DNA from 3 places in the uncultured Hymenobacter sp. genome. Region 1 is predicted to be linked to each of the others. Evidence: riboswitches for the same ligand, from Rfam matches in the RefSeq annotation. Region 1 holds a riboswitch; each other region holds the start of a gene.
The links. Region 1 has a riboswitch for S-adenosylmethionine ahead of ACFE7X_RS03415 (RimK family alpha-L-glutamate ligase). Riboswitches for the same ligand answer to the same signal wherever they lie in the genome.

Region 1 (7,821 bases):
TCAAAAGCTGCGCGCCATGGGTTTGATGACGGCCGCCGATTTGGCTTGCTGCTCGGAAGCCTGGGCCCGCAAGCACATGGGTGGGGTAGTAGGTGCCCGCTTGGTGCGGGAACTGCAAGGGAAACCCTGCCACCAACTACACCCGAGCGAAGACGGTACGCTGGCGCGAAAAAGCATTGCCTGTACCCGTAGTTTCGGCCGGCCCTTATCCAAGTTCGACGATCTGCTCGGGGCCGTAGCAGCTTTCACTTCCCGGGCCGCCGAGAAGCTGCGCGCGCAGGGTTCGGCAACGTATATTTTAACCGTTTTTATCGGCCAAAACCGGTTTGGCCCGACGCCCCCGCCGTATACCCATTCCGCCCAAATCACGCTACCGTCCGCTACCAGCAACACCAGTGACTTGGTGCGCGCTGCCCGCACCTTGCTCGGGCAGCTTTGGCAACCGGGGCTGGCCTACAAGAAAGCCGGCGTAATCCTCGATGGCCTGGAAGGGCACGGTCAGCCGCAGCTCAGCCTTTTCGAGCCGCTACCCGAAGTGCAGCGCCCGCAGTCGGCCGCTCTTATGCGCAAGCTCGACCAACTCAACCGCCGCTTCGGCCAAAACTGCGTTCAGGTAGCCACGGCGGTAGTTCCGAAAGGAGAGCCCGCGCCGTGGCTCGGGCACAAGCGCTTATGCAGCCCCGCCCGCACCACGTCCTGGAGCGAGCTATGGGAAATAGGGTAAAGGCAGATTTCGCAGTGGATTCAGTGTTTCTATGGTGTTTCCATCTAACCTTAAGCTTAGCATGGGACCGATCAAACAGCAACGCACGCAGCCGCGTGCCGTGCTTGGGTGCGAATTGCTAGCGAGTATAGTCTGGTTTGCATTTTCAGTGAGTGCCGCTTTACCTTTGCGGCATCAATTCTTCAAGCAAAAGAATTGTTTTTATACAGAGGCGTGGAGAGACAAGCTCGACGAAACGCCGGCAACCCCCAGATCATCTGGAACGGTGCCAACCGAAGGTCAGCGCAGCCAAGTCCTGACCCTATAAAACAAGTTGCCGTGAAACGCTTCATCAACACCGCCGCCTCTTCCGCTACCTTTTCTGCTTTACAGCATGGGTGTTGTTGCAGCACGTGTTGCTGAGCTATTCATAGGTGGGCGGTCCTGGGTAGCTAAAAGCGAAGGAACGCCCTTGCGTCAGCCACTTTCTGTTAACCTGGTTAATACCTCTGCCGCAGGGCAACCTCAGGTTTTTGGGTTTTAGAGTTTCATTGCTTTCTGACTGCGTAGCGGTGGCAGACCGCCTACTAACTCTAACGCCGCAACATGACATGCTTCCACTTCCTAGTTGGCGGGCTAGAAACTCGAGTTGATTTGGCTTGCAAAGCAGGTTAAATAATTTACTCCCGTATAAGTCGATAATACGTTGTTGTTTCTGGTGCAACCCTCTTCCTCATAGTTCTGTTGTTTGCGCGACTTCACTGCCTCGCGCTGTTCTCTCGATTTTCTGGTCTTTTATAACCCTCTTTTTCTCATGCCTGCCTCAACCAAGCCGATTGGCATCTACTACGAGCACCCCGAATGGTTCAAACCGCTGTTTGCCGAGCTAGACCGCCGTGGGCTGCCCTACGAAAAGATTGACGCCGCTCATCACCTTTTCAACCCCTCGGAAACCGAAAGCCGCTACGCGCTGGTAGTAAACCGCATGAGCTCTTCGGCTTACTTGCGCGGCCACGGCCAGGGTATTTTCCACACGGCGGGTTTTGCTACCCACCTAGAGCGGATTGGCACGCGCATCATCAATGGCTCGGTGGCTACCAGCATCGAAACCAACAAAGCCCGTCAACTCTCGCTGTTTGCTTCTTTAGGCCTGAAATACCCTAAATCGTTTGTGGTGAATCATGCCTCGCGCATCGCCGATGCAGCTCAGCAGCTGCAATTTCCGATTGTGGTGAAGGTGAATATTGGCGGCAGCGGGGCGGGCATTATTCGCTTCGATACGCTGAAAGGCGTGCAGGCGGCCGTAGAAGCCGGTCAAATCGACCTTGGCATCGACCAAACGGCGTTGGTGCAGGAGTATGTGACGCCCCGCGGCGGCAACATTCACCGGGTAGAAACCCTGAACGGTAAGTTTCTGTACGCCATGAAGGTGTACACCACCGGCGAAAGCTTCAACCTATGCCCCGCTGAAATCTGCCAGATTCCCGAAGAGCAGTCCGCCGAATTTTGCCTCACCGAAGCGCCCAAAAAAGGCATCCAAGTGGAAGCCTTCACGCCCCCGGCCGACGTAATTGAGGCCGTGGAGCGCATTGTGGCCGCCGCTAAAATCGACGTGGGTGGTATCGAGTACCTCATCGACGACCGCAACGGCGACGTACTGTTTTACGACATCAACGCGCTGTCCAACTTCGTGGCCGATGCCGTGAATGTGGTGGGTTTCGACCCCTACGCCCGCTTCGTAGATTACTTGGTAACTCAACTTCCTGTTGCTGCTCCGCAAGCTGTGAATGAATCGCAAATCGAAACGGCTGTAGTATAATGAGATACGGATATTGGATGCCCGTCTTCGGCGGGTGGCTGCGCAACGTCGAAGACGAAAACATGCGCGCCGATTGGGACTACGTCAAAACGCTGGCTCAGCGCAGTGAGGACCTCGGGTACGACCTCTCGCTCATCGCCGAGCTGAACCTCAACGATATCAAAGGCGAGGAAGCTCCTTCGCTGGATGCCTGGAGCACGGCTGCCGCCTTGGCCGCCGTCACCAAGAAAATCGAGTTGATGGTGGCTGTGCGGCCTACTTTTCACTCGCCGGCTTTGCTGGCCAAGCAGGCCGCCAACATCGACCACATCAGCGGCGGCCGGCTGTCGTTGAACGTGGTATCGTCGTGGTGGCAGGACGAGGCCAAGAAGTACGGCGTGCACTTCGAGCAGCACGACGACCGATATGCCCGCACCGCCGAATGGTTGCACGTAGTGGACAACCTTTGGAAGCAGGACCACTTCACCTTCGAAGGCAAGTTCTACAAGGTAACCGACTCCATTTTGCAGCCCAAGCCGGTGTCGCGCCCGCGGCCGTTTATTTACGCCGGTGGCGAATCGGAAGCCGCTAAAAACCTGATTGCTGCCCAGTGCGACGGCTACGTAATGCACGGCGACGAGCCCGAGGCCATCGGCCGCCGCATCCAGGACCTGAGTGAACGGCGCGAAAAGCTGGGCTTGCCACGCATGAAATTCGGGGTGGCCGCTTACTCCATTGTGCGCAACACCGAGCAGGAAGTGAAAAAGGAACTGGACCGTATCACCAACGTGCAAGGCTCGGCCGCCGGCTACAAAAACTATCAGCAGTGGCTAGCCGGCACGCAGCTCGAAAACCAGGTTTCCTTGCAAGACTACTCGGTATCGAACCGCGGCCTACGCTCTGGCCTGACGGGCACGCCCGACCAAGTAGCCGAGCGCATTGCCGCCTTCGAAGCGGTAGGCGTAGACTTGTTCTTGTTGCAGTGCAGTCCGCAGCTCGAAGAAATGGAACGCTTCTCGGAAGCCGTAATTCAAGTCCTGGCTTCATAAGACTTGGGCGAATTGCGGGGCAGATACAGGTCTGCCTCGCAATAGCTTAGGATTCAGTGTAAAAGCAAAACCCCGGAAAGCCCTGCGTAAGAAAGGGCTTTTCGGGGTTTTGTATATATAAGTGAGCCTCTTATTGGACTCGAACCAACGACCTGCTCATTACGAATGAGCTGCTCTACCAACTGAGCTAAAGAGGCATTTCCCGGCGGGCGTTTCCGTTAGGGGAAGCAAAGATAGACAGGATTTGAAAAACGACTACGTCTTAAAAACAAATTTTTCAAGACCTTACTTTCACTGTACAATCGGCTTCGTGGTCGCCAATTGCCATTTGTTGTACATATGAACCACCGTTTTCAAGTCGCGGGCGTGGTAGTGCTTGGTTTGGAGTTGGGCCGTCAGGGCTGAATGGTCCTTGAAAAACACTGCGGCATCTTTCGGGAAATTCCACCAATAGGTGTTGACGGGCAGGTTATGGCCTTTGCGCAGAAAATATTGACGCAACGAAGGTGCTCCATTGTGGCTGTCGTAGCGCTCATACAGCTGTACCGGACCGGCCATAACTTGCTTTAGTAGCAGCCATACGGTGTCGTTGGTAGTCTTTTCAATGAAAGTGTTGTCTTGGCCTGCAACTTTGGTGCGGTAAACAACCGGGTAGCCGAGTTGCACCGGACAAGCTACATAGCGCACGGTGTCTTTTGCGCTCATGTAGCCGTAAGCACGAACCTTTTCGGGAGAAAACTTAAGCAGTTGATTGGCTGCCAAGGGCACAAATTTCACTTCTCGTTGCTGCTCAATGGGTGAACTGAGGCGGATAGCTCCTGGTAGACTGTCGCCGGCAATTAAAATAACGTAGCCGGGAACCAGGCGTTGGGCCGTTGCCCTGCCGTCAAACCACAAGCTAACCGTTGCAATAGTCAGCAAGCGAAGCGTTGTGTCAGCAAGCATACTCTTGAAAGCAATAAGTGTGTATCTATATCTTACTAGCTGACTATAAGATACTAAAAAGCAACGCAAAAAAGACGGGGCAAGCCCACACAACCACTTGGTTTAGCTACTGGCAACCTCTAGAATCACATTGGCCCGATGGCTACAACCAAGGAAGCCACCGGGCCAATTGCCGACACGATACCAAGCATATTTGATGGTTGTTGGGCAGGATTCTTTCTTCCAGACAAGGAAGCTTAACTTAGACCGTGGCTGCACGGCGGCTGCCGCGCAAACCGTACCACATCACGTACAGATAGCACACAATTGGCAGCAGCATAGCCAGCCGCAAACCGCTGTTGTCGGCAATGAAGCCAAACAGCAAGGGCACCAGGGCCCCACCCACAATAGCTGTGCACAGCAAGCCCGAAGCTTCCTCGGTGTGGCGGCCCAAGCCGGCTACGGCCAGCGTGAAGATGGTTGGGTACATCAGCGAGTTCATCAAGCCCACGGCCAACAAGCTCCACATGGCTACGGCTCCCGAGGTGTTGATAGAAATCAGTACGAGTACCACCGCGCCTATAGCGTTGAAAGCAAGTAGCTTGGTAGGCGCAAACTTGTTGAGTAAGTAAGCACCGGCAAATCGGCCCACCATGGCTGCGCCCCAATACAAAGCCACTCGGTCGCCCGCCGTTTTGGGGTCTAGGCCCATCACATCAGGCAGCGCCAGGTAATTAACGATGTGCGAGCCAATAGCTACTTCAGCACCTACGTAAGCAAAGATGCCCACTACCCCGAGCACCAAGTGGCGGTAGTTCCAGGCCCGCGTCGAGCTGGCGCCTTCTGCTGTATCGGCTTCCGTAGCATGTTCAATTTGTGGCAGATTGATGCGGCTGAGCATCAAGCTAATCAGCAGGAGTACGGTGCCAATAACCAAGTACGGTATCTGCACGGCCGTGATGTCGATGGAAGCAGCGCTGGCGGCGTTGTCCAACTTCGGCAAGCGGCTCAAAATGAGGGCGCTGCCAAGCAGAGGCGCCAGGAAGGTGCCGAGCGAATTGAACGCCTGCGTGAGCGTGAGGCGCGCCGAAGCCGAGGCGGGCGGGCCCAGAATAGCCACGTACGGATTGGCCGCTACCTGCAAAATGGTGATACCGGAAGCCAGTACGAACAGCGCCCCCAGAAACAAGCCATACGCCCGCTGCGAAGCTGCCGGATAAAATAGATAAGCACCGGCGGCCGCTACCACAAACCCAATGAGCATGCCGCGCTTATAGCCCACCCGCGCCACCAGCTTACCCGCCGGAATACTTACCAGAAAATAAGCTCCAAAGAAACAGAGGTTAATTAGGTTGGCCTGGGCAAACGAGAGCTGGAAGATGGCCTTCAGGTAGGGAATCAGAATGTCGTTGAGACAGGTGATGAATCCCCACAGAAAGAAAAGAGTAGTGACGGCACTTAGCGCGGAAGTGTAGCGCTGCGAGCTAGCCGAAGAAGTGCCGACGGGCCGGTTGCTAAGGGTTGGGGTTGGGGCTGCCATGGATGGGGAAAGATGTGGGAAGGGAAGTGAGCCTGGTACCGAAGAGATAGGAAAAGCCGCGTCCAGCGGGTGGCACACGGCTTTTCTTGTTCTTCAGGATTGGAATATACGGTTAGTACCCTGGATTTTGCACCAAATTAGGATTCACGTCGCGCTCCGACTGGGGGATGGGGAGCACTACGTTGAAGTCTTGAATATTTTTGCCTTGGGCACGCATCACCGGAATCAGGGTATTTGTACGCTTCAGGTCGTACCAACGGTCATCTTCGAAGGCAAACTCGTACCGACGCTCCCGCAGCACCGCCGCTTTATAGGCCGTGACGTCGGTGATGGTTAAGTCTCGGGCCGAAGGTACCTCAATGGGCAAACCGAAGGCCCGACGACGCACCCGGTTCAAATAAGGCAAGCCCAGGGCCGGACCCGCTGCTTCGGCGTAAATCAGGTAGACGTCGGCCAGCCGTAGCACCGGAATGTTGAGCGGCGAATCGTACTGTAGCGGCGTCAGGTCTCTGCCCGTAAACCACTTCTTCACGTTGTAACCAAACGGCGAACCTGGTAAAGAGGCTGGCTGAACAATACGTGGGGTGCCGGGATATACATCACCGGGTTTCCAGATCGTCACGTCGCGGCGCAGGTCATTGGTTTCGTAGCCATCCACAAACTCTTTCTCAGGGATGTTGAAGCCGTAGCCGCCGGTGCGTACTGTGTTCAGTCCACGGGCCCCGAAAAAGCCGTTGCCAATAAAGCCCGGACCGTTCTGGTCGTAGTACTCCTGGGGCGAAGTTCTGAACTGCACTTCAAACAACGACTCGGGACCGTTCTCCTTGGCTACGTTGAAGTTGTCGGCGTAGGCAGGGTTCAACGTTTTACCTGATTGCTGAATAACCTCTAGCGCCTGCGAGGCGGCCAGCGGCAGGTTGCCTTGCGTGAGGTACACTTTAGCTAGCAAGCCTTTGGCCGACCACTTACTAGCCCGGCCAATGTCGTCGCCGCTGTAAGGGCCCGTAGGTAAATTGTCGGCGGCCGCCTTCAAATCCGTAACGATTTGCTCGTAGACCTGCGGGGCTGGCGTGCGCGTCAACGTGTTAACGGCTTCGGCGCTGGCGGGCGGCGTTGTAATGAGCGGCACATCACCGTAGCCCCGCACGAGGTAGAAGTAGTACAGCGCCCGCAGGAACTGGGCCTCGCCCAGGCTGCGCTTCTTGAGGTCCTCGTTCATGGTAATGGCGGGCACGTTGGCCAGTACCAAGTTGGCGCGACCAATACCCAGATAACACGAGCGCCAGTGCGCCGTGATAAGGGGGTTGCTCGACGGGATGTTGTAGTTGTCGAGCTGCTGGAACTCGATACCGTCGCTGCCGCCGCCCCCGCCGAGGGTGGAGTTGTCCGACATCACGTCGCCGATGCCCCACAGGGAGTAGTTGAACATGCCGTAGCGTACCAACTCGGCGTAAGCGGCGTTGGTTGCCTGAATGGCGTCGGTTTCCGTCTTATAGAAAATCTCGGAAGTTATTCGGTCGCGGGGCTGCTCGTCTAGGTAGTCTTTGCCGCAACCAGCAAGAAGGCCTAGCATCAGCAAGCTGGCGCAAACCACTTTTTTATTTGTCATCGGAGTAAGTGTTGAAGCGGTGGTAGATCCGGGGCGGCACTCGCATCGGCAAGGCCACCCCGAAGCCGTGTTTAAAGCTTAAAAGCCAATGTTGATACCCGCAATGAAGGTGCGAGACTGTGGGTACGAACCCCGATCGATGCCTAGGCTGGTCTGGAACTGGCCGTTCACGTAGTTGGAAGCCGCAATTTCCGGCTC
Region 2 (7,821 bases), on a different contig from region 1:
TGCTATCTGGACTCATGGCTCTTACCTGCCTATTCTGGAAGGCTTTCCTGCTGATTTCGGCCCCGTACACATTGGTAACAAAGTATGGCTTCCAGCTAAATCAACCGTGTTACCCAACCGGCGCATTGGCAACAACGTCGTTATCGGAACCAACTCATTGATCAACAAAGACCTTCCCGATGGCTGCTTAGCAGGCGGCATACCAGTTCGCGTTTTAAAAGAGAATGTATATCCCAGCCAAGACGCTGCCCGCAACGAACACCTAGTCCGCCGTATCATCACTGATTATGAACGGTTAGCCGCCTACAAGCCGCTACAGGTTCAGCTTTCTTATGATCCTACTGCGCAGCAGCTACGCTGCAATCAGGTTGTCTTCCATCTTGACACTATGCAGACGGCAGGAAGCTTTACGGAAGTGGAAGAGGATTTCCGCGACTTTTTGCGCCGCCGGGGTATCAAATTCTACACAGGCCAGCCGTTTTCCTCTGTCCTACCCGAAGAATACCGTCGGCTTCTAGCAGTTTCTTTGGATTAGATGGACTTCAGCAACCGTAAAGTTTTAGTGATAGTCGCGCATCCTGATGATGAGCTTTTGGGCTTAGGAGCAACAATTCACCGGCTAGTAACCCGGCATGGATGCACGGCACGAGCCGTTATACTAGGAGAAGGCATTACCTCAAGAGCAACTGTACGAGACCCGGAACATTGGGCGGAGGAATTGGCTGTTCACCGCAGTAACATCGAGCGAGCGGCAACAGCTATCGGCTATGCCTCTACTGGCATCTACGATTTCGCTGACAATCGTTTTGATTCGGTGGATCTGCTTGATCTTGTCAAAGTAATAGAGCAGGAAAAAGAAGAGTTTCAACCTGACCTTGTCTTCACGCACCATGGTGGCGACACGAATATCGACCATCGTCGCACGTTCGAGGCAGTTATTACCGCTTGCCGTCCGCTGCCAGGTGAACCCATGCGCACTATTTTAGCTTGCGAAACGCCTTCTTCCACGGAATGGCAGGCGGCTAATTTTCCAAATCCCTTTCTGCCAAACTTTTTCCTGGCAGTAACGCAAGAGGATGTTGCTGCTAAAGTTGCGGGTATGGAAGCGTATGAATTTGAGAAGCGGCCGTATCCGCATCCTCGCTCTCCTGAAGCTCTGCGGATACTAGCTCAACGCTGGGGCATCGTTATTGGGCAGCCATTTGCCGAGGCATTCATGTTGATTCGTCATATAGGCTAGGCTTTTTACACAATGTTATGCTCGGACACCTGACCGACCGGCTTCGGGAAATTTTGTATGTCCGCTTCACTGATCATTTTGCTGGCTTTCCACAGCATGCTTTAGAGTCTATCTCGCCTGCTAATTCGTTGCGGCGCCTGGGCAAAGTACTGGGCTATACGGCGCTACGCTTAGTCGGAAACGTCTTTCAGCCGATCCGCAACCCGGAAAGTTTGCGGGGCGCGGTGTGGTTATACGTAGTCAGTCAGAACAACTACGAGTCCCTGCATTTTGTACGAGAAGCCCTGCCTGACGCAGTGCTGGTGGCCGGGCAAAGCAAGCAAATCGGGCGGTACAATACCGCAGTGAACCGCCTCTCGCTCCGGCGGAAGCTGCTGTATTACTGGCAGTTTCCGCTGGTGCTGGCAGGCCTTATGCGCACGGAGGGCCAACGGGCCTGGCGGTTCTTCGATTTGATTTACAGCGCCATTGGCTACTACGAGGTGTACCGCCGGGCGCTTCGGCAGCACCGGCCACGGGCCGTTGTTTTCGCCAACGACCACAATGATGATAGCCGGGCGCTGCTTTTAGCCTGCCGTACCGAAGGCATACCCACTGCCTACATTCAGCACGCCAGCGTCAGCGCCAGCTTTCCTCCGCTGGGTTTCAATTTAAGTCTACTCGAAGGCCAAGATGCACTCGACAAATACCGCCAGTGCGGTCCTATACAAGGCCAGATTGCGCTAGTAGGCATGCCCAAAGCCGACGAGTTCTTGAGCATGAAAAACCAAAACCCCGCCGCGCAACGGGTCGGGCTGGCCTGCAACGTACTCGATGAAACGGAGGCTCTAACCGCTACGCTACACTATTTACTGCCGAAGTTTCCAGACCTTACGTTCACCTTTCGCGCCCACCCCAGCGACACCCGCGACTTTAGTTTCATACAGCGCCAATATCCACAGTTGCAATTCTCTAACGCCAAGCAGGAAAGCGTGTTTGAGTTTCTAATCAAGCAGGATGCCCTCATTGCCGCCGATACCAGCACCCACCTCGAAGCCACCCTACTGAACGTCGTGGGTCTTTACTACCGGTTCAACACCCACGCCACCACCGACGATTATTACGGCTACGTAGCGCACAACCTAGTTGAACGGGCCAACACCTTGCCTGAACTATCTGCTTTGCTTGCCAAGTACCAGCAGCACAAGCCGCTTGACATCTACCGGCGCGCTGCGTATTACAATGCCACGCTAGGCACTCCGGATGAAGGCCGCAGCCGTGAGCGAGCCGTGCGCTTACTGAATGAGTGGCTGAAAACTGTAACATAAGCTTTAGCTTGTGCCCGAGGTTTCAATAGCAGAAGTGCTTTCCAGATTTCCGTTAGCGCATGAATATCGGCAACACCAACGCTCGGTCTGTTTCTGAAAGTCATCATCAGTTCATAGCGCGTGATGTACGGGTTGGCTACGTTATGCGCCATTTTTGGGCGGCCTATCAATCTACTACGTATACCAATATTAGCGTAGGAGGCCGCTACCCTGACGATTCGTTACAGATAGCAGACCATGCGGCCGGTTTTTTTGATGCGGAAGAGCCCTATCCTTCTGAGCCAGTCTGGCAGGAATGGCAGAATCAGCACTTGCCGTTTTTCTTTGGGCCGCCCTCTGATAAACCGCTAGTGGAGTTCTTGCCCGATAACCGTGCTTATATCCACACTGACATTATCTCGGCGGCCTTTTACCTGCTCAGCGGCTGGCAGGAATATTTCTCTGCCGAGCGAGACCGGCACGGGCGCTTTCCATACGCCGCCAGCGTGCAATACCGCTACGGTTTCGTGACGGTGCCCGTCGTGAATTACTACTTCGATATTCTGAAAACGGCCATCGAGCACGTGACCGGTAAGCCACTACTACCACGCCGATGGACTGACAATGCGCCGTTCGCCACGTTCGTTACCCACGATGTCGACGAGTTACATAGTGCTTGGAAAGCGCCCGCCAAAGACGCTTTATACCGCCGTAACTGGTTGCGCTTCGGTCGGCGGCTTTGGCAACACCTCACCCAACCTGACGCCTGGAACAATTTAGAATCGGTGCAGCAGATTGTGAATCGTTTCAACGCGAAAAGCACGTTTTTCTTTCTGGCTGAACACCGTAAGGCCGCCAATGGCACTCCTAATGCCGACTATAAATTAGCCGTTGCCGCTACGCAGAAGCGCCTCAAAGGCTTAGCCGAACGAGGCGCTGAATTGGCTGTACATGGCAGTATTGGCACTTCCACCGATGCGGTACGGCTGCAACAGGAAAAGCAACAGCTCCCGAAGCTTATTGCTGGCAATCGGTTTCATTACTTGCAGTGGGAACCACGCCTTACGCCTACCATTCTCAATCAGACCAATTTTCTTTACGATTCCACATTAGGTTTCGCCGAGCATTTTGGCTTCCGCAATTCTTATTGCCAGCCGTTTTTCCCTTATGACTTCGCAGCGGGCGGCTACTGCAACTTTCTCGAAATCCCGCTCACCGTGATGGACGTCACGCTGCATCACCCCAACTATTTGCAGCTAGCTCCAGACGAAATCTTGCCGGCCCTACTGCCAATGTTCCGGGAAATTGAGCGATTCGGGGGAGTCTGCACGCTGCTTTGGCACAACGACCATTTCGACCCCGCCAACCAAACCACGGGTCCGCGCCAGTTCGCCGAATTGATGCAGTACCTTCGCAGCCACAATTCCGCCTTCGTTAACGGCCGCGACATCTGCGAGAAAATGAATGAATGAGTGAATGAGCGAAGTAGTCTACGTTTGCAGACGTTTACCTACTTCGCGCCATTCGCGCCAGAAGCTACTTCACTCATTCACCATTTCACTCTCACCTCTTTGGGCATCGTTCAGCGGCAGGGGCTGCGCAATACCATTATTTCTTACGCTGGGTTGGGGCTAGGCTTCGTGAACACGGTGCTGGTGCTGCCAAAGGTGCTGGAGCCGCAACAAATAGGTTTGACCAGTGTGCTGATGGCCATTGCCACCCTGTTTGCGCAGGTATCGGCGTTTGGGTTCGGCAACATGGGAGTGCGGTTTTTCCCTTATTTCCGCAAGCCGGAAACTGGGCACCACGGCTTTTTACCGTTTCTGCTGGGAGTGCCCCTGCTCGGCTTCTTGCTCATAGCTGTGCTGTATGTAGTAGGCCGGCCGTTGGTCTTGTACTGGTACAGTAAGGATGCCGCGCTGTTGGGCCGCTATTATAGCTGGGGACTGGTTTTGACGCTGTTTGTCTTGCTGATCAACCTGCAAGACGCCTACCTGAAGGCCCTGTACCACACTGCCTTTTCGTCTTTCACCCAGGAAATCGTGCTGCGGCTGCTCGTCACGGCCGGGGCGCTGCTCTTTGCGGGCGGCTACCTCGATTTTCACGGCTACGTGCTGTGGTACGTGGGGGCCATCAGTTGCATTGCGCTGCTGCTCACGGTGTACACAGCTTTTATTGGCGAGCTGCATTTACGACCTACCACGGCGGCGCTGCGGGTGCGGCCACTGCGCGAAATGCTCGGCTTCGGCGCCTTCGCGTTGCTTGGCAACGTATCGGGCGTAGTTATTTCCAGCATCGACTCGATTATGGTGGGCGCCAAAGTTGATTTGGAAGGTGCGGGTATTTACGCCACCGCGTTTTTCATCAGCACGGCGCTGGTGCTGCCGTTTCGGGCACTCTACAAGATTGCGTTTCCACTGTTGGCCGAGTACTGGAAAAACAACGACTTGCCGCGCATGGCCGACTTCTACCAGCGCACTACCCGCCTAAACACCATGCTCGGCTGCTATCTGGCGCTCGGCATCGCCCTGAATCTGGATTTCATCTTCACCCAAATGAAACCAGCCTACGCCGCCGGTACTTCGGCCGTGTTGATTTTGCTGGCCGGGCGCCTCTTCGATGGTATTACGGGCCTCAATGGCCTCATCGTCGTCACGTCGCCGCGCTACCGCTACGACCTGATTTTCAATGCTTCGCTGGCATTGGCTACGGTAGTCATGAATCTACTTTTGATTCCGCGAATGGGCCTGACTGGCGCCGCGGTAGCCGCTTCGGTGGCCCTGCTGTCTATCAACCTGGCCCGCACCTGGTTTGTGTGGCACAGCTTCGGGTTGCAGCCTTTTGATCGGCGCGTGCCACTTATTCTGCTGCTGGCCGCCGCCGCGGGCCTGGCGGCGTGGCTGGTACCTTTCGTGCACTCCTTGTTGGTCACGATGCTGCTGCGGTCGAGTGTGCTTACGGTGCTGTACGGCGGGCTGCTGCTGGTCACTAATGCCGAACCCCAGGTTCGGGAGATACTGCAAAAATTACTTCGCCGCGGACCAGCTTAGATCCCACTACAGCTATTGTTAAGCAGTAAAATGCTTGAGTAATACACATTCCGCCGACTCTTGCCGTTAAATTGTCATATAATTATTGGCTTGCTATTCCCTACTTCAGCCACTGCTATAAAGCGCAGCCAAAAACAAGAACTTCAGCTTAATTATGATGATTACGACGTTTTAAAGCTCCTTCTGCTCGATTCAAAACTTAGTTTTTGCCAATTAGTTCTGAAGCATACTTGTTGAAATAAGGCAGCGGCAGCGGTTGTTCATTGTATTCGCAGTAAATAAATTTGGAAGTATAAAATTTCGGCTAGTACATTTGTAGTATCAATTCTTTACCCCCAAAAGGATTGTTTTTATACAGAGGCGTGGAGAGACAGGCTCGACGAAACGCCGGCAACCCCCAGATCATCTGGAACGGTGCCAAGTCCTGACCATATAAAAACAAGTTGCCGTGAAACGCTCTATCAACGCCGCCACCTCTTCTGCCGCCTTCTATGCTCTACAGCATGGATGTTGTGGCATGGCAAGCCCCGTCTGTATGACCGTGGCTTTTGGTTGCTGTTGTTAGAAGTAGCGCCACCCTCCTTTTTCTTGGTTCGTGCGCTGATTTCGGTGAGCTAGTGCGTCTGCACACCTAGTTCTGCTCCGTTTTCGCCCGTTCCGCTTTCTGCCTCCGACTGGTCTTTGCCGCGCCTTCGCGTTGCTACCCACCGAGGCTATTCTCCGACCGGACCTTTGCCAACGCGGCAAACCCTCCTCATTTTTCTTGTCATGCCCGCAGCCTCTGCCGCGTTGGTCGTTCCCGTGCTGGACGATCTGCGCCTTCAGCTCACATCCGCTTCTGCCCTGGAACGGCTACGCCTTGTAGCCACTCACTTCCCCGAGAAGGCCATTTTCTCGACTTCTTTTGGCTTGGAAGACCAAATTATCAGCCATCTAATTTTCGATAACGAGCTACCTATCAAAGTTTTCACCTTGGATACGGGCCGCAACTTTCAGGAAACCTATTCCACCTGGAACAAGACCTTGCTCAAGTACGGACAACCCATTGAGGTATTTTTTCCGCGCCAGGAAAGCGTGGAAGAATTGATGCGCACCAAGGGACCCAACAGCTTTTATGAGAGCGTCGACAACCGCAAGGAGTGCTGCTACATCCGCAAGGTAGAACCGCTGAACCGTGCCCTGGCCGGCCAGGCGGCGTGGGTGACCGGCATCCGCGCCGAACAGTCGCAGAACCGGCAAACTATGGACCCGGTGGAGTGGGACGCGGCGCACAACCTCACCAAGATTCACCCGCTCTTCGACTGGACGTGGGAGCAAGCCGTGGATTTCGCCCAAGTGAACGGCATTCCGGTAAACCCGCTGCACAAGCAAGGCTTCGTGAGCATCGGGTGCGCGCCGTGCACCCGCGCCATCAAGCCCGGCGAGGACTTCCGGGCCGGCCGCTGGTGGTGGGAAGACCTTTCGGCCAAGGAATGCGGCCTGCACTCCACCGCCGCTACGCACCACGACGGCCCCGACCCGGTAGTGGAGCCAGTTGAAGAAACTCAATAACCTCGTCCTTATTCTCACATCTGAAGCAACTGCTTCAAGCCAATATACGCGGCGCCATTACCATCAGAAGCCATGCAACTTGAACTCCCGGCGCTGCCCCAGCAACAGCATATCCTAGAAACCATGAGTGCGCACTCCTTCGATTACCTCGACCGGCTGGAAGCCGAAGCCATCCATATCCTGCGGGAAGTAGCCGGCCAATTTGAGCGGCCTGCGCTGCTCTTTTCGGGCGGCAAAGATTCTATTGTGCTCACCAGGCTGGCCGAAAAAGCCTTCCGGCCGGGCCGTTTTCCTTTCCCACTGGTGCACGTCGATACGGGCCACAACTTCCCGGAAGTGCTGGCTTACCGCGACCAGTTGGCCGCCGAGCTGGGCGAAAAGCTGATTGTGCGTAGCGTGGAAGACACCATCAAGCGGCAGCGCCTGCGCGAGCCGGGCGGCAAGTTCCCGAGCCGCAACCCGCTCCAAACCTACACGCTGCTGGAGGTAATCGAGGAGTTCGAGTTCGACGCTTGTATCGGTGGGGCGCGCCGCGACGAAGAAAAGGCGCGCGCCAAAGAGCGCATCTTCTCGGTGCGCGACGAGTTCGGGCAGTGGGACCCCAAGCGTCAGCGCCCGGAACTCTGGAACGTGTACAACGGCCGCATTCAGAAAGGCGAAAACGTGCGCGTTTTCCCGATTTCCAACTGGACCG
Region 3 (7,821 bases), on a different contig from region 1:
ATAGATTTGTTGAATTAAAGTGGTTGTTCGGAAATATACAAATAACAATGCGAGTGCACATACAAACACAGTGGATTATTCCTCTGACTCGCTGAATCGGTCTCGTAGCTCGCGGAGTTGACTTTGCAAGCCGGGCCAGTAAGGGCAAAGCTGTTCTAATCGTACGAGTACTCGTAGCAGGCCCCGATCATCATTGAGGGCACGAAGCATATTAGCCCACCCTGATAGGGCCCCAAAATGCCGTGGTTCTCGGCGCAATGTCTCGCGTATATCGGCTAGGGAAGCACGATATTCACCCCGCAAAAAATAAGCCGTAGCACGCTTGTTCCACCCTTCCGCATACGTTGGCTGCAAGTCAATGAGGGACGTGAAATCAGTGATGGCCTGCGTGTAGTTGCCGGCCGACAACGCGCGCATACCGGCTTCCAGGTGCTTGTCTAGACTGTGTTCTCCTGTGGTAAGCCAGAGTTGCCAGATGCCACCCTGCAAAGTTTCTATTTCAACTGGAGTTGTGGCTTCCCGCAGGCGCACAAACAGTTCATCAAGAGTCGACATAGTTGAGTACTAAGTGAATAAAACAGCGCGCCAGGTAGCGCGGTACAGACAACTTCTTTGTACGAGAGCGTAGTGATTCTTATTGAATACCCGCTCTTCTGAAAGAGGTTGTTTGTACCGCGCTACCTGGCGCGCTGGCTTAGCTTATTTAATTGGCTAGAACAGTTCCTTGGCCACTCGCCGGATGGACTCTGACTTGCCCATACTGTAGTAGTGTAGGCTCGGCACCCCGTGAGCCATCAACTCTTTCGATTGATTGATGCACCATTCGATACCTACCTGACGAGCGGCATCATTGTCGCGGCACTGGCTGATGGCTTCCACTAACGGCTCCGGCAGGTTCAGGAAAAAGGTGCGCGGCAGCATCGTGAGCTGGCTTTTGGTTGTGAGCGGCTTCAGGCCCGGAATGATGGGCACAGTAATACCAGCTTCGCGGCAGCTTTTCTCGAACTTAAAGAACTGCTCGTTGTCGAAAAACATCTGCGTGACAATGTAATCTGCGCCCCGGTCTACCTTATGGCGCAAGTAGCGGATATCGGCGCCGTAGTTGGGCGCTTCGAAGTGTTTCTCGGGGTAGCCCGCCGTGCCGATGCAGAAGTTGGTAGCCCAGGTGTCATCCTGCTTCTCGTCCAAGTATTCGCCGTGGTTCAACGACTTCACTTGTCCGATAAGGTCGCTGGCGTAGGCGTGCCCGTCTTCATGAGGCTTGAAGGCTCCTTCCGACTTGATTGGGTCGCCGCGCAGCGCCAGCACCGAATCGATGCCAAGGAAGTGCAGGTCGATAAGGGCGTTTTCGGTTTCTTCCTTCGAGAAGCCACCACAAATCAGGTGGGGCACCGTGTCTACATCGAAGCGGTTTTTGATGGCCGCGCAAATCCCAACCGTGCCGGGCCGCTTGCGCACCGTCTTCTTCTCCAAAAACCCATTCGGATGCTGGCGGTACACGTACTCTTCGCGGTGGTAAGTCACGTCGATAAACGGCGGCTTGAACTCCATCAGCGGCTCGATATTGCTGAATAGGTTCTGGATATTCTCGCCTTTTTTCGGTGGCAGCACCTCGAACGAAAACAAGGTTTTACCGTTGGCGCGGGTTAAGTGTTCGGTTACTTTCATAGGGTGGGCACCACCCCGGCTCCTTTAGAAAAAGAGCCGGATGGTGAGGGTGTAGCTTAAGACTTAGCTCCGGCTAAGTGCAGTAGGATGTATTTGGTTCTGGCACCCCTTGCCCGGAGGGAAGGGATCAACAAGAAAAACTCTTACAGCGCAGTCACGGGCACTGCTGTTGGCTCGTAGTTCAAATTGGGCATCAGCCAGCGCTCTAGTTCGGGTAGCGGCATGTTTTTGCGCTGGGCAATATCAGCTACCTGATCTGCCCCTATCCGGCCCAAGCCGAAATAGCGTGAATCGGGATGCGCGTAATACAGGCCGCTAACCGACGAAGCCGGGTACATGGCCAAGTTTTCAGTGAGACTAATGCCGGTTTTGTTTTCAGCATCAAGCAGTTGGAAGAGCGTGATTTTCTCGGTGTGGTCGGGACAGCCGGGGTAGCCGGGCGCCGGACGCACCCCTTTGTACTTCTCTTGAATCAAGTCTTCGTTGGAGAGGTTTTCAGCGGGGTCGTAGCCCCAGAACTCTTCCCGCACCCGCTGGTGCAAGCGCTCAGCAAAGGCCTCGGCCAAGCGGTCGGCCAGGGCTTTCATCATGATGCTGGAATAGTCGTCGTGGTCGGCTTCAAACTGTTCCAGGTGCTTTTCGATGCCGATACCCGCCGTTACGGCAAAGCCCCCGATGTAGTCAGCCCGGCCGGTTTCCAGCGGCGCCACAAAATCGGAAAAAGCCAGGTTAGGCACCCCAGCAGCCTTCTCGCTTTGCTGACGCAGGGTGAAGAACTCGGTGGCTACTTCGGTGCGGCTGTCGTCCTTGAACACCTGAATGGTGTCGTAATCTACGGTGTTGGCGGGCCAGAAGCCGATAACTGCGCGGGCCGTGAGCAGCTTCTCGTCGATGATGCGCTTAAGCATGGCTTGCGCGTCGTTGAAGAGCTGGGTGGCAGCTTCGCCCACGTTCTCGTCGGTGAGGATGCGCGGGTAGCGGCCTTTTAGCTCCCAAGTCTGGAAGAAAGGCGTCCAGTCGATGTACGTGGCTAGTTCGGCTAAGTCGTAGTCTTCCAGTGCTTTGGCACCCAAGAAAGTAGGCTTGGCAATGGGCGTCGTTTCCCAGTTAGCCTTGAAGCCATTCTCGCGGGCATCCTCAATGGAAAGGTAGTTTTTGTCGCGCTGACGGCCGGCGTAGTCTTCCCGCAACTGGCGGTATTCGTCGTGCACCGTGCGGGCGTATTCGTCTTTGGCGGAACCAAGCAAGCCGGCTGCTACACCCACACTGCGCGAAGCGTCGTTGACGTGCACAATGGGCCCCGAATAGTTGGGCGCAATCTTTACGGCGGCGTGTAGCCGCGACGTAGTAGCACCACCGATTAGCAACGGCGTTTTCAAGCCACGCCGCTCCATTTCCTGCGCCACATACACCATCTCGTCAAGGCTGGGCGTAATCAGGCCGCTTAGCCCGATAACATCGACTTGCTGCTTCACGGCTTCGTCCAGAATCCGCTCTAGCGGTACCATCACGCCCAAGTCCACAATGTCGAAATTGTTGCAGGCCAGCACCACCCCCACAATGTTTTTGCCGATGTCGTGCACGTCCCCTTTCACGGTGGCTAGCAGAATCTTGCCAGCCGTTTGGCGTTCCTGCCCGCGCTTGTCGGCCAGCAGATACGGCTCCAAGTAAGCTACGGCCTTCTTCATCACCCGCGCTGATTTTACCACCTGGGGCAGGAACATTTTGCCGGCGCCAAACAGGTCGCCCACCACATTCATGCCGGCCATCAGCGGACCTTCAATCACCTCCAACGGGCGGCTAACTTGCTGCCGCACTTCCTCGGTGTCCTGGTCGATGAACTCGGTGATACCACGCACCAAGGCGTGCTGTAGACGTTCCTGTACCGGCAAGCTGCGCCAGGCATCGGCTACTACTTCCACTTTGTCCTTCTGCTTTACCGTTTCGGCAAAGTCCACGAGGCGCTCCGTAGCATCGGGGCGGCGGTTGAGCAGCACGTCCTCACAGAGTTCAAGTAGGTCTTTAGGAACTTCATCGTACACGCCCAATTGGCTCGGGTTCACGATGCCCATATCGAGGCCGGCCCGGATGGCGTGGTAGAGGAACGCCGAGTGCATGGCTTCGCGCACGACGTCGTTGCCGCGGTACGAGAAACTGATGTTGCTGACGCCACCGCTGGTGAGGGCACCGGGCAGGTTCTGCTTGATCCAGCGGACGGCCTCGATGAAGTCCAGCGCGTAGTTGCGGTGTTCTTCCATACCGGTGCCTACGGTCAGGATATTCGGGTCGAAGATGATGTCCTCGGCCGGGAAACCGACTTCGTTTACCAGAATGTCGTAGCTGCGCTGGCAGATTTCAATACGCTTCTCATACGAGTCGGCCTGGCCGTTCTCATCGAAGGCCATGACCACCATAGCGGCGCCGTACTGGCGCACCGTGCGGGCGCGCTCTTTGAACACTTCCTCGCCTTCCTTCAGCGAAATCGAGTTGACAATGCTCTTGCCTTGCACGCACTTCAGGCCGGCTTCGAGCACACTCCACTTCGAGGAGTCTATCATCACCGGCACCCGCGAAATATCGGGCTCGGAGGCAATCAGGTTCAGGAAGGTGGTCATGGCCTGCTCGGAGTCCAGCATGCCTTCGTCCATGTTTACATCAATAATCTGAGCGCCGCCTTCTACTTGGTCGCGGGCCACTTGCAGGGCCTGCTCATAGGCGCCGGTCCGGATGAGGCGGGCAAACGCGCGGCTACCCGTCACGTTGCACCGCTCGCCCACGTTCACGAATAGGCTTTGCTCGGTGATGCCGAACGGCTCCAAGCCACTTAGGCGCGTGGCGGGCGTTACCTCCGGCAACGGCCGCGGCTCGTACTTGTCGGCCAGTTTGGCTAGTTCGGCAATGTGCTGCGGCGTGGTACCGCAGCAGCCACCCACCACCGTTACGAGGCGGTCGGAGAGGTAGCCTTCCACGACGCCTGCAAACTCCTGCGCCGACTCGTCGTAGCCGCCGAAAGCGTTGGGCAGGCCCGCATTGGGGTAAGCGGAAATATGCACGTCGGCAATGCGGCTTAGCTCTTTCACGTACACCTTGAGCTGGTCGGCTCCGAGGGCGCAGTTTAAACCCACGCTTAGCAGCGGCAAGTGGCGGATCGAGTTCCAGAAAGCTTCCACCGTCTGCCCCGACAGGGTACGGCCGGAAGCGTCGGTAATCGTTCCCGAAATCATGACGGGCACCACCCGGCCGCCTTCATCGAAGAATTTCTGCACTGCGTAAAGGGCCGCCTTGGCGTTGAGCGTATCGAAGATGGTTTCGATGAGCAAAGCATCGGAACCGCCATCAATGAGGCCGCGAACCTGCTCGTGGTAGGCCGTAGCCAACTCGTCGAACGTCACGGCCCGGAAACCGGGGCGGTTGACGTCGGGCGAAAGAGAGGCCGTGCGGTTGGTTGGTCCTACGGCGCCGGCTACGAAGCGAGGCTTGGCGGGGGTTTGCGCTGTAAACTCGTCGGCTGCTTCTTTGGCCAGGCGCGCCGATTCATAGTTCAGCTCATACACAATGTCTTCGAGCCCGTAGTCGGCCTGCGCAATGGTGGTACCACTGAACGTGTTGGTTTCCACCATGTCGGCTCCAGCCGCGAAATACTCGGCATGAATACCCTTGATGATATCGGGCCGGGTGAGGCTGAGCAGGTCGTTGTTGCCCCGCAGAGGCTTGGGGTGATTGGCAAAGCGGGTGCCCCGAAAGTCGGCCTCTTCCAGCGGATGCCGCTGAATCATGGTGCCCATGGCTCCGTCGAGCACAAGTACACGCTGTTGAAGGATGGCGTAAAGCGGGGAGTCGGGACAGTGCGTTTTCATAGGTTTCTCTTTACAGAATGCCGTCGTTGAACCAGCTCATCCAGAAAGAGAAAACTGCGGGCGCAGGTTCCGTACTTATCTTCTTTCGCCGCAGAAATAGGACGAAATGGGAGTTGGCACCTTGTTTTACTCAGGTTGCCAAGACGTCGTAGGGCCCAGTCCCTCGGTCTTTCTGGATAAGTGACTCAGCAAAGGTACTAGCCAAGTTGTCAGAAAGCAACAAGCCGACCTATGAGGATAGGTCGGCTTGTTTAAAATTCGGGCAGCGCTTTTCAAGAATTCAAGGAATAACGAATTAGCTTATCGGAATGCCCTTTAATCTTTCTTCACGCAGTTGGGAACGGACTTACCGTCTTTCTTTTTCATTTCATCCTTTTCGTATCCTTTCCAGCGAGGATCTTTACTTTTCGGAGGCTACTTTCTTCTTGGTCCTAATGTTTTCCGATTAAGTGAATACGACAGATTGGCCTACGTCCTGGGTTATCCGGCTACTCCTCGCTCGCTGGGGGTGGGCTGGCCCGCATCAGTTGCCCAAAGAATATGCTGTTGAGAAACAGCTTGTTGGTGCCGTACCAGAAAGCACGAAAGTTGGGATTATCCACCAGGGAAATAATTCGGCCGGCCCCCACGTCGGTAATATCCACTGCGGCGGTGCTGCGCAGCTTCAGCTCGTTGGCTTTGGAAATAAAGCCACTGGCCAGCGGACGGGCAGTATACATGAGTGGGTTGGAGTAGGGACCAGCGGAACGCTCCATAAAGACGGTATGGTCCCGGAACAGAAACACATCGGGACTGTCGTAGCCGTAGCCAAGCGGGTGCGTTAGGTCAAGGCGGGCGTGGAAGATGGCCCCCGTAATTTCCTGGGCGCTGGCCGTGTTGCGCATCCCCACGTACGGTCGTTGCGGCAACGGGCTAGCAGGTGCCGCCGGCGCGACTACAGCCCGGCCCGGCCTAGGCAAAACCGATGGAGCAGCGGTAGCGCTGGCCGGGGCAGTTGGGCTGGCGGCGCCGAGCACAGGCGCCGTTTCTGGGGCAGGCGGCGTGGGGGCCGGACTAGTAGCCTTGAACTTACTGGTTGATAAGCCGTTGTCGGCTAGCCATTTGGCGCCGCGGCCCAGTGCCAACAGGGTGTTGCCGCGCTGCACCCAGGCCCGCAACTTTTCGCGGGCCGCGGCCGATATCCCGGCATACGTGCCGTCGGAAGCCACCAGCACGGTGTAGCGGTCCAGGTTCACCCGGTCCAGGGTTTCAGGAGCTACTAGGCTGGGCGTCATGCCGAAGCGGTTATCCAGCAGGTGCCAGGCTTCGCCCACGTCGGTAGGACTCACGCCGGGCCCGGCCAGCAGCATAATTTCCGGCTTTTTCAGAGTTACCAAGTTCACGCTGCCCAGCTTCAGCCCCTGCGTCGACAAGCCCGTGGTGATGCCCACCACGTCGAGGCCGTTGGCTACGGCAACCTGCTGCATGAGGGTGTAGAGCGTATCGGCGGACATGGTTTGCAAACCCACCGGCACTAGAATGCTGCCGTAATCCATCTTCCGCTCTCCTACGTAAAAAGGTTCAGTCGCCACTTTCACGGTCAGCTTGCGGGCTAGCAGCGTGTTCAGCGCGCGCGGGGCGTAGTAGCCGTGCCAGCTGAAGGCGTAGGCATACGCGGACTTGTCGCCGAGCACCTGGCCCGTGGGGAAACTTACGCTGTCGAGGCGCGCACCCAGCAGCCGGCCCGCCGACGCCTTGGTTACGGCGGCCATGTTTAGGCCGAAGGCCCGGGGCAGCGTCCAGGCCGAGATGTCGTAGAAAATGCTGTCCTGAAACGTGCTGCGCTCCTCAAACATGGCCTGAATCAGGCGAAACTGCGGTTGGTCGGTGGGCACCACGTAGGCATTGGCGGGGCTGAAGGTGTAGCCGTTGAGCTTAATGGGCGTTTGGGGGCGGTACACCGCAATCTGGTGCTGCCGGATAATGCGGGCCAGCTCGTAGGCGCGGGCCGGGTCTTGGTCGGTCCCGAACAGATAGGCCCGCACGTTCTGGCCGCGGGCTTCGCGGACCGCCTTCTGGTAGAATTCGCGCTGGTAGTTCAACAAGTCTACCCGCAAGGCCTGCACCGCCTCAATAGACGACAACGTGGTAGCCACTTGGTTGCGGATGGTGAAAGGAAAGCGCAACACGCCATTCACGCTCTCCTGGGCGTGCCCGCGCGAACTGGCCTGCTCAAACAAAATGCCTACCGCGCCGTTCACGTCGGGGTAGGTCGAGCCCTTACCGTAATAGAAGTCGTCGTAGTTTTCCTCGGTGA

Region 2: linked by a shared signal. The riboswitch ahead of ACFE7X_RS00595 (phosphoadenylyl-sulfate reductase) and the one ahead of ACFE7X_RS03415 (RimK family alpha-L-glutamate ligase) in region 1 are both predicted to bind S-adenosylmethionine.
Region 3: linked by a shared signal. The riboswitch ahead of metH (methionine synthase) and the one ahead of ACFE7X_RS03415 (RimK family alpha-L-glutamate ligase) in region 1 are both predicted to bind S-adenosylmethionine.

Annotation. Positions count from the first base shown of each region.
Region 1 is NZ_CAXTBM010000005.1:76,385-84,205, forward strand. It holds gene ACFE7X_RS03410 (Y-family DNA polymerase) at 1-724, shown strand, start outside; SAM riboswitch class I at 923-1,034, shown strand; gene ACFE7X_RS03415 (RimK family alpha-L-glutamate ligase) at 1,518-2,522, shown strand; gene ACFE7X_RS03420 (LLM class flavin-dependent oxidoreductase) at 2,522-3,550, shown strand; tRNA gene ACFE7X_RS03425 (tRNA-Thr) at 3,675-3,747, opposite strand; gene ACFE7X_RS03430 (hypothetical protein) at 3,842-4,495, opposite strand; gene ACFE7X_RS03435 (sugar MFS transporter) at 4,737-6,014, opposite strand; gene ACFE7X_RS03440 (RagB/SusD family nutrient uptake outer membrane protein) at 6,127-7,623, opposite strand; gene ACFE7X_RS03445 (SusC/RagA family TonB-linked outer membrane protein) at 7,702-7,821, opposite strand, start outside.
Region 2 is NZ_CAXTBM010000001.1:165,518-173,338, reverse strand. It holds gene ACFE7X_RS00620 (acyltransferase) at 1-535, shown strand, start outside; gene ACFE7X_RS00615 (PIG-L deacetylase family protein) at 536-1,240, shown strand; gene ACFE7X_RS00610 (hypothetical protein) at 1,258-2,547, shown strand; gene ACFE7X_RS00605 (DUF7033 domain-containing protein) at 2,607-3,998, shown strand; gene ACFE7X_RS00600 (lipopolysaccharide biosynthesis protein) at 4,098-5,576, shown strand; SAM riboswitch class I at 5,924-6,015, shown strand; gene ACFE7X_RS00595 (phosphoadenylyl-sulfate reductase) at 6,345-7,127, shown strand; gene cysD (sulfate adenylyltransferase subunit CysD) at 7,251-7,821, shown strand, end outside.
Region 3 is NZ_CAXTBM010000029.1:41,802-49,622, reverse strand. It holds gene ACFE7X_RS13625 (tetratricopeptide repeat protein) at 76-555, opposite strand; gene metF (methylenetetrahydrofolate reductase [NAD(P)H]) at 712-1,668, opposite strand; gene metH (methionine synthase) at 1,812-5,525, opposite strand; SAM riboswitch class I at 5,598-5,708, opposite strand; gene ACFE7X_RS13610 (M14 family metallopeptidase) at 6,014-7,821, opposite strand, start outside.